3 regions of the Janthinobacterium sp. GW823-FHT06H09 genome follow, and region 2 is predicted to be linked to each of the others. Evidence: predicted binding sites of a transcription regulator. Region 2 holds the regulator's gene; each other region holds the start of a gene.
The links. Region 2 encodes FNR, which switches genes on or off when oxygen is low (the NO sensors DNR and NnrR bind a similar motif). Its sites were predicted from a motif close to TTGATNNNNATCAA; they were not measured.
Positions count from the first base shown of each region.

Region 1: paaA (1,2-phenylacetyl-CoA epoxidase subunit PaaA) is a predicted target of FNR. The motif match lies at 1,580-1,593, and genes of this name have one in related genera.
Region 3: AC1Q6X_RS14590 (KamA family radical SAM protein) is a predicted target of FNR. The motif match lies at 1,889-1,902, and genes of this name have one in related genera.

Region 1 is NZ_JBXAHC010000007.1:348,391-351,666, reverse strand. Features, by position in the region: gene paaC (1,2-phenylacetyl-CoA epoxidase subunit PaaC) at 1-178, opposite strand, end outside; gene paaB (1,2-phenylacetyl-CoA epoxidase subunit PaaB) at 193-477, opposite strand; gene paaA (1,2-phenylacetyl-CoA epoxidase subunit PaaA) at 506-1,495, opposite strand; gene paaX (phenylacetic acid degradation operon negative regulatory protein PaaX) at 1,763-2,692, shown strand; gene AC1Q6X_RS14650 (hypothetical protein) at 2,928-3,182, opposite strand.
Region 2 is NZ_JBXAHC010000005.1:352,257-355,532, reverse strand. Features, by position in the region: gene ccoG (cytochrome c oxidase accessory protein CcoG) at 1-239, shown strand, start outside; gene AC1Q6X_RS10765 (FixH family protein) at 386-910, shown strand; gene fnr (fumarate/nitrate reduction transcriptional regulator Fnr) at 1,037-1,795, opposite strand; gene AC1Q6X_RS10755 (response regulator) at 2,035-3,276, shown strand, end outside.
Region 3 is NZ_JBXAHC010000007.1:332,803-336,078, reverse strand. Features, by position in the region: gene AC1Q6X_RS14595 (MFS transporter) at 1-382, opposite strand, end outside; gene AC1Q6X_RS14590 (KamA family radical SAM protein) at 385-1,749, opposite strand; gene AC1Q6X_RS14585 (cache domain-containing protein) at 2,031-2,489, shown strand; gene AC1Q6X_RS14580 (methyl-accepting chemotaxis protein) at 2,554-3,276, shown strand, end outside.

The DNA.
Region 1 (3,276 bases), on a different contig from region 2:
CCAGTTCCGCCGCATAGCTGAACCACAAGCGCGTCTGGCCCAACAGATCGAGCGCCACGTTGGTCAGCGCCATGTCTTCTTCCAGCGCCGGTCCCTTGCCGCACAGCTGCGACAGCTGCTGGCTGAGGATCAGGGCGTTGTCGCCCAGGCGCAAAAGGTAGTTGACCTTGTCATCCATTGCAGGCGCTCCCATCACAGGTTCTTGACTTCTTCCGGCATCGGGAAGAAGGTGGGATGGCGGTACACCTTGCTGTTCGACGGTTCGAACAGGGCGCCCTTGTCGCCGGGGCTGCTGGCGACGATATCGGCCGCGCGCACCACCCAGATGCTCACGCCTTCATTGCGGCGCGTGTAGACGTCGCGCGCATGGTTGACCGCCATCGCGGCGTCGGAAGCGTGCAGGCTACCTACATGCTTGTGCGCCAGGCCGTGCTGGCTGCGGATGAAAACTTCCCACAAAGGCCATTCTTTGCTCATGTTGCTATCCCCTATCTGTCTTATGTAATTACGCTGCTGCTTTGTTAGCGGCTTGCTTGTCGGCATAGGCGACCAAGGCATCGCGGAACCATGCGCCGTCTTCATACGCTTTCACGCGCGTTTGCAAACGCTCGCGGTTGCACGGGCCATTGCCCTTCAGGACATTGTTGAACTCGGCCCAGTCGATCTCGCCAAATTCATAGTGGCCCGTCTCCGCGTTGAACTTCAGGTCGGGATCGGGCACGGTCAGGCCCAGGTATTCGATTTGCGGCACGGTCTGGTCGACCATGCGCTGGCGCAATTCATCGTTCGAGAACAGCTTGATGCGCCATTGCGCCGATTGGGCGCTGTTGACGGAGGCGGCGTCGGACGGGCCGAACATCATCAGCGACGGCCACCACCAGCGGTTCAAGGCATCTTGCGCCATGGCTTTCTGTGCGGGCGTACCCTTGCACAGCGACATCATGATGTCGTAGCCCTGGCGCGCATGGAACGATTCTTCCTTGCAGACGCGGATCATGGCGCGCGCATACGGACCGTAGGAGCAGCGGCACAGGGGAATCTGGTTGATGATGGCGGAGCCGTCGACCAGCCAGCCGATGGCGCCCATGTCGGCCCACGACAGGGTCGGATAGTTAAAGATGCTGGAATATTTGGCCTTGCCCGAGTGCAAGGCAGCGAGCAAATCGTCGCGCGAGACGCCCAGGGTTTCCGCGGCGCTGTACAGGTACAGGCCGTGGCCCGCTTCGTCCTGGATCTTCGCCAGCAGGATCGACTTGCGTTTCAGGGTCGGTGCGCGCGTGACCCAGTTACCTTCGGGCAATTGGCCGACGATTTCCGAGTGCGCGTGCTGCGAAATCTGGCGGATCAGAGTCTTGCGGTAGGCGTCCGGCATCCAGTCCTTGGCCTCGATCTTGATGCCTTCGTCGATGCGCGCCTGGAAAGCGCGCTCTTCCTGGCCCATGTCGTCGATGGAGCGGACGTTCTTGAGGCCGGTTTCAACCATTTGTGCGTACATGATGTGTCTCCCATGTCTTTGATTTTGCGCAGCAACGCGGTGCGATAAACAGATAATACGATACAAAAAACGATTTGCATACACTTGATGTGAATCATTTTAAAAAATCGTATCTTGTGCAGCTTTTTTGTGCGTATGATATTGCTTATGAGAAAACACCATGGGGCGCTACCCGCGCTTCCGGCAAATTATTGCCGCGCTACCCGCGCAGCCAAGTAAACTGCTGCTTTTATTGAACCGACCGCAACACGGCCAGACCGGAACCACATGAAGAACACCCGCTGCACGGCATGGATAGCCGATTTCCTGGAAAGCGACCCACCGCGCTCGAAGTCCCTGGTGATGACCATCTTCGGCGACGCCATCGTGCCGCGCGGCGGCGCCATCTGGCTGGGCAGCCTGATCGAACTGCTGGCGCCATTCGGCGTCAATGACCGGCTATTGCGCACCAGCGTGTTCCGCCTGGCGCAGGAAGGCTGGCTCAGCTCGCAGCGCGACGGCCGCCGCAGCGCCTATGCGATACGCCCGGAGGCGCTGGCCCGCTTCGAACGCGCCTACCGCCGCATCTACGCGCCGCTGGTCGTGCACTGGGATGGCAGCTGGACCCTGGTGATCGGTCCGGCCGGCAGCATCGGCGCCGCCGAACGGGGCGCGCTGCGCAAGGAATTATTGTGGGCGGGCTACGGCTTGATCTCTCCCGGCATCTTTGGCCATCCGGCCAGCAATGCGGAGGCGCTGGAAGATATCCTCGTGCGCAACGAGGTGCAGGGCAAGCTGTATGTCTGCCACACCACGGAATTGCCAGGCGTCAGCACGCGTCCCCTGCGCGACATGGTGGGCGACTGCTGGGACTTGTCGGAAGTGATGGCTGGCTACGAAAAATTCATCGCCAGCTTCCAGCCGCTGCTGACCCTGCTGCAGGAAGAACCCGTGTTCGATGCGGAGCAAGCGTTCGTCATCCGCTCGCTGCTGACGCACGCCTACCGTCGCGTGCAGTTGCACGACCCGCAACTGCCCGTCGAACTGCTGCCCGAACCGTGGCCTGGCACGCAAGCCTATGCGCTGGCGCGCGACCTGTACCGCATCACGTATGCTCCTGCAGAGGAACACATCCTGGCCACCCTGCGTCGCGAGGATGAGCACGCGCCGGACGTGGAGCCGTGGTTTTACGAACGCTTCGGCGGACTGAACACCTGATAAAACGTCCATGGCGGCGTTGCAGGGCCTGGGCGTACGTTCGTACTGCCTGCGGCCCTGCGCCTTGCCCTGGCCATTTTTCAGGTGTTCAGGAATAAGAACACCTATCAAAACCTACTGCGCGTCGGTATTTGCGGCCTGCGATGCTCACTGTACCTTCGTACAGTTGCGCTTCTCAACCACAACTCCCTTCCGCTCGCTACGGTTTTGTTAGGTGTTGTAAGTCACCGCCTGCTCACTGTTTTGCCACCACCTGCTTGGCCCCCGCCAGCAAATCCTGCCCCAGCTTTTCCAGCGCATTGGCCTGCACCAGCATGGTGTCGAGGATGGCGACGTTGAAGGTGAATTCGGCCGGCGTCGTGTAGCCGGGGAAACGTATGATGCGCAGCAATTCCTGCAAGGTCGTGCCCTTGCCCAGGTGCGCCAGCGCGTCGCTGAGGGCGCTGATTTTCTTTTCCAGTTCGCGTATGTGGTTGCTATGGTCGTCCATGATGATCTCCCCATGTCGGAGCTTCCACGTTAGCAAAGCATGTCCGTCATCGTTTGCGCCAGCACAAAGGCCACCGCAAAACAGGTATCATCGC
Region 2 (3,276 bases):
ACACCTCGGAGCAAAGCCAGCACTTTAAAATCAGCGCTTCCGGCTTGCCGGGCCTGACCTTGCTGACGCGCGACGAAGTGACCTTGCAGCCGACGGAAACGCTGGGCTGGCCGATCCGCCTGCGCGTGCCGCACGGCGTCGGCGAGAAGGGCTCGAACAAGATTGCGATCGAATTGCACTCGCTGGACGACCCGTCGCTGCACGTGCGCGAAAGCGCGGTGTTCATCGTGCCGCGGTGATGTTGATTTGGGGTCGGCCCCTCCGGGTCCGACCCCGTTATTTCGCCGTAGGGGTATCATCAATCATGCGTTAGGGTCACTTGATTTTCAACCCGGAAGCAAAAGCTGGAGTCGGACCCAAAGGGTCCACCCCCAAGGAGAACACAATGTCCGACAGTCTGAAACTGCAACCTCCCGTTGCCCCGTGGTACAAACACCGCTGGCCATGGCTGCTGATGATCGGTCCCGGCCTGTCCGTGGTCGTCGGCAGCTTCATGGGCTATATCGCGTTTACGCAGCCCGATGCGCTGGTGGTGGGCGACTATTACAAGCAGGGCAAGGCGATCAACCAGGATTTGAAGCGCGACACGATCGCCAGCGACCTGGCCATGGATACGACCCTGTCGTATGACGTCGCTGCAGCGCGCCTGAGCGGCTCCGTGCACAGCTTCGGCAAGGCGTACCAGGGGCCTTTGCAGCTGCACCTGGCGCATGCGACCCTGCCGGAAAAGGATATCAAGCTGCTGGTGCAGCCCGATGCGGCCGGCAATTTTTCCGTGGCGCTGCCGATGCTCGAGCGCAGCCGCTGGCAAGTGCTGGTGGAAAACGACAAACGCGAGTGGCGCCTGTCCGGCATCTGGACCTGGCCCGTGCAACGCAGCATCGCGCTGCATGCGGATGAAGAGTTATAACGTACAGCGCCGGGAAAAAACCGTAGCGAGCGGCAGTGATTTGTGGCTGAGAAGCACAGCTGTGCTATAGCACAGCGAGCATCGCAGGCCGCAAAGCACGACGCGCAGTAGGTTTTGACGGTGCTGTTACTTGCAGACGTCGGTGCCGGCTGTAATGGCTTTTAACTTGGCCGGCTGCAAGATCTCGATCTCGCGGTTGGAGACGCGCAGCCAGCCTTCCTTCTTGAATTTCGACAATAAACGGCTGACGCTTTCGATGGTCAGGCCCAGGTAGTTGCCGATTTCCTCGCGCGACATGCGCAACTGAAATTTGCTGGCCGAATAGCCGCGCGCTTCATAGCGCGACGCCAGGTTGACGATAAAGGCGGCAAAACGCTGCGTCGCCTGCATGTTGCCCAGCAACAGCATGACACTTTGCTCGCGCGTGATTTCCTGGCTCATCATGCGGTGGAAATGGCGCAGCAGGGTCGGCATATTGCCCAGCAATTGTTCCAGGCTGGAAAACGGGATTTCACACACTTCGCTGTCTTCCAGCGCCACCGCATTACAGTGGTGGCGGTCGGCGCTGATGGCGTCCATGCCCAGCAGTTCGCCAGCCATCTGAAAACCCGTCACCTGCTCTTCGCCGCCCGGATTGATCTGGTAGGTCTTGAAGTGGCCCAGACGGATCGCATACAGGTTCTGGAACGAGTCGCCGATGCGGAACAGCGAAGCGCCGCGCACGATCTTGCGGCGGCGGCCGATGATCTGGTCCAGTCTGTCCATGTCGCCCACGTCGAGGCCCATCGGCAGGCACAATTGATGCATGCTGCAGGTCGAGCATCGCGCACGCAACGCTTCCACGGTCACTGTGGGCGAGGTTGGAGTGAGTAGCGCTTCAGTCATGTCGGTACCTTTTAGAAAATGCAACAACAAGTTTACTGCATACAGGGTTGCCGTGTGCCAATTTCACCGCAATTTCGCTGAATAAACGACGTTCCGACTTTAATTATATGGCAACATCGTCAAAAGCCCATGCGGAGAGGGCAATTTGCGTGGCGGCGCTTGCCAAGCTGGGGTATTGATAGGAAAATTCCTGACAGCATTATCTGCCGCCTGTGCCGCCCGGTACTGAAAAGGAAATCATGAAGCCTCTCGGCATCAAAGCAAAAGTCGCGCTGGCCACCAGCCTGACCTCGATCGCCATGATCGCGCTGGTCACCATGATCCAGGTGCAGCACATGCGCGACGATTTCACCAAGGTACTGTTGAGCCAGCAGTCGTCCCTGATCAGCCGCACCGCCGCCGAGCTCGACGACAAGCTGGGCATGCTGCTGCAGATCGTCACCCTGACGGCCCGGCAGCAGCCGCCAGAACTGATCACCCAGCCCGCCCAATTGCGCGACTACTATTCGCGCCGCTCGATGCTGGTGCTGTTCGACGACGTGCTGGTGCTCGACGCGCACGGCGCCGTCGTGGCCGACATGCCGGAAGTGGCGGGGCGCGCCGGGATCAACGTCGCCGAGCGCGAGTATTTCCAGACCGTGCTGCGCACGCGCCAGCCCATGATCACCGAGCCGATGCTGGGCAAATCGAGCGGCATGCCCATCGTGCAGATGGTCGCGCCCGTGCTGGGCGCCGATGGCCAGGTGGCCGGCGTGGTGATCGGCGTGCTGCGCCTGTACAAGGATAACCTGCTGGGGAGGTTGCGCTCAGAAAAGATCGGCAAGAGCGGCTATTACTTCGTCCTCACGCGCGGCGCCGTGCCGCGCTATGTGCTGCATCCCGACACCAGCCGTTTGCTGCAGCCGCGCCTGCCGAACGCCAACCTGACGACCACCCGGCTGCTGAAGGACGATGGCGAAGGCACCATGGTCAGCACCAACAGCCGCGGCATCACGGCCGTCAACAGCTTCAAGCGCCTGAAATCCGTAAATTGGCTGCTGGCCGCCTCGCTGCCCCTCGACGACGCCTTCGAACCGTTCGACGGCGTGCTGTACCGGCTGGTGCTGTGGAGCATCCTCGCCTCGCTGCTGGCCGCAGCCGTGCTGGGCTGGGTCACCGTGCGCCTGCTCTCGCCGCTGGTGCGCCTGCGCGACACCCTGCAGGCGCTGCGCGCCAGCGGCAGCCGTTTCACTCCCGTGCCCGTGCAGCAGCGCGACGAGATCGGCGAGCTGACGGAAGCGTTCAACGGCCTGATGAGCGAGCGCGACCGCTTGCAGCAGGAGCTCGAATCGCGCGCGGCGGAGCTGGAACAGGAGCGCGACCGGGCCGAGGCGGCCAACCGCGCGAAGAGCGATTTCGTGGCCAACATGAGCCATGAAATCCGCACGCCCCTCAATGCCGTGCTGGGCATGGTGTATTTGCTGGGCAATACCAAGCTCGAT
Region 3 (3,276 bases), on a different contig from region 2:
TCACGGCAGCCATGAAACAGCCGCCCAGCCCCGCCCCCATCAGGGCGCGCGCCCACATCAGCTCGGCAAAGCTGTGGCCCCGGCTGAACAACCACACGCCCAGGGCCGCCAGCGCCAGCAGCCACAGTTGCACGGTGCGGGGGCCGTAGCGGTCCAGCGCCATGCCGACCGGTAATTGCACCAGCGCAAAGGCGAGAAAAAAGGCGCTGGTCAGCAGGCCCAGCTGCGCTGGCGTCAGGGCGATGGCGCCCAGCAATTCCGCCGTCAGCACGGCATTGACGCCGCGCAACAGGCACGACAGGTAATGCCCGAGCGCAAACGGCATAAATACCAGGCAAAACACGGCCACGCCGGAACGGGCGGGCGCACCGGCCGCGTGCATGCTCAGGCAGCCTGCGCCAGGCGGATGATTTTATGCGGCAGCTGCGGCACAGGTTCATCCGTCTCGAAGAAGAATTTATCGTGGCCGAACGCGGGCTTCAAATCGTCCATCCACGTCGCTTCCGCATCGAATTTCGCAAAGAACGGCCGGCGCACCCAGTCCGGGTTGCGTGCCTGCAAGAATTGCAGGGCAAACAGTTTTTCGCCATTGATGGTGACGATGCCGTCGATGACGATCTTGCCGGGAAAGGCGCTCATGGACGGTCCCCGCACCGTGCGCGACAGGCCCGACACCATCTGGTAGGCGGCCTGGAAAATTTCGTGCGCCTTCGCCAGCGGCAACTCGAAATAACCGCGCGGGCCCGTGTCCCGTTCCACAAACATGTAATACGGAATCGCTCCCAGGCGCGTGCCCGTCTGCCACAGTTCGGCCCAGCTTGCCGGATCTTCATTGATGTGGCGGATCAGCGGCCCCTGCATGCGCACGGTGGCGCCCGTGGAAACGATGCGTTTCACGGCTTGCTGGGCGATGTCCTGGCGCAACTCAACGGCGTGGCTGTAATGGCCCATCACGGCCAGGTTCTTGCCCGCCTTGACGATGCGCTCGAACAGGCGCATCAAGTCATCCGCATCGCGGTCCGAGACAAAGCGCTGCGGCCAATACGCCACCGCCTTGGTGCCGATGCGGATGTTCTGGATGTGTTCCAGGCCCGGTGCCAGCAGCGGCTCCAGGTAGGCCGCCAGTTGCCGCGTGTTCATGATCATCGGGTCGCCGCCCGTGATCAGCACGTCCGTCACTTCCGGATGCAGTTTCAGGTAGGCGGCCAGCTCGTTTGATTCGCGCGCATCGAACTTCATGTCGTCCATGCCGACGAACTGGGGCCAGCGAAAACAGAAAGTGCAATACGCGTGGCAGGTCTGGCCCGCGCTGGGAAAAAACAGCACCGTCTGCGCATACTTATGCTGCAGGCCGCGCACGGGCGCGTCGTTGACCCGCGGCACGTTATGCGTCATTTGCCCGGCAGGATGGGGATTCATTCCCAGGCGCAAGCCATGCACATAGGCGTCGATGGCCGCCTTGTCGCGCTGCACCAGCACCAGGTCGCGCAGGTGCGCGTACTGCTCCGGCGGCAGCATGTCGCGGTGGGGAAAGACGAGGCGGTAGATGGGATCGTCAGGGATGTTGTTCCAGTCGATCAACTGATCAAGCACATATTCATTGGTGCGAAACGGCAAGACGTGCGAGACCACTTGCACGGCTTCGCGCTGCTCTTCCGGCAGCCATTCCCACTGCCGCGCCTGTTGAATGGTTTGCCGCGTGTACGGCTTGAACTTGGGTGCAGACGGCTCGGTAATGAGTGCGGACACGATCAGCTCCTTGCCTGTAAATGGCGACAACTTTCATGAAATCGGCCGTATATCGGCCAATTCCAGCTTTTTCCTCTCCATGCCAGTCCAGCGCGGCATGCTGTGAAAGTCATCATAGTTCTTGCCTATAAGAACCAAATTGCTACATATCAACAAGCGGTCGATACGTTGCATGCTGCCTACAAGCAACACCTAAGTTTGTTCCACCGCAATTTGATGGGACTGTCGGCGACGTAAATTACGGCTTGGCAACACATCCCTCGATATCACAAGGAGCTTTCATGAAACGCTTATTCACGGGTAGCCTGCTGTGCCTGGCATTTGCCGGCGGCAGCGTCAGTGCCGCGGTCGAACCAACGGAAAAAGACGCCATCGCCATGGCCGAACGGGGCGCCGCCTTCATGAAGGCGCATGGCAAGGAAGAAATGATGAAGAAAATCACGGCGAAAGACCCGGACTTCGTGCAGGGCTCGCTGTACGTGGACATGCGCGACATCAAGACGGGCATCGTGCTGGCCCACCCGATCAATCCTTCCATCGTCGGCAAGGATTTGACGGATGTGCCGGACGCGAATGGCAAGAAATATCGGCGTGAAATCATCGAGCTGGCGCAAAAACAGGGCAAGGGCTGGGTCGATTACCAGTACAAGAATCCCACCAGCGGCAAGATCGAGCCGAAGACCACGTACATCCTGCGCGTCAACGATGTGGTGCTGGAAGCGGGCATCTACAAAAAATAAGGCAGGGGCGGCGTGCACGCCGCGCGCCGCCTGCGGTTTGATCAGCCATAGCCAGGAGTCAAGCATGCTCAATCAATTACGCATCGGACCAAAATTATTGCTGGCGCCCACCCTGGTCTTGCTGTTGCTGATACTCAGCTCGAGCGGCGCCTGGTATGGCATGGTGCGGCAAAATGCCTCGCTGGAAAACATGGTGCGGGTACGCATTACGCATTTGAAGGCGGCCGCGGACGTACTAGGCGAGGCCAAGCACGTACATGGCAATATGTACCAGCTGCTGTCATGGACGAATGGCAGCTTCGCCAAGGCCCGCCTCGATGCGCTGGAGCAACAGATCAAGGCGCGCCACGCGGCCATCGGCGCCCAGCTGGGCACGCTGCGTTCCACGGCCACGGGTGCCGAGCGCACCCTGGTCGATGCGGCCATCACGGCCCTGGCCGGCTATCGCAAGGCCGTACTGGAAACCATGGAAATGGCGCAGATGGACCAGTCGATCGCCACCAACTCCATGCTCAAGGCGGAAACCCAATTCGTCCAGTTCAATACGCAGCTGGCGCAACTGTCTGCCCTGGAAACAACGCTCAGCAGCCAAGCCCACGCGACGGCCAGCGCCGAGTTCCGCAGCCTGGGCTGGAGCCTGCTGCTGACGGTGGCGCTATCGATCCTCGTCTCCATCGTGGTGACCATGCTGGTGCGCCGCGCCATGCTGGTGGAAATCCGCGGCATTGCCGACGCCGTGCAAGACCTGGCGGCGGGCAAGCTGATGGCCAGCGCCCCCAACAAGCCG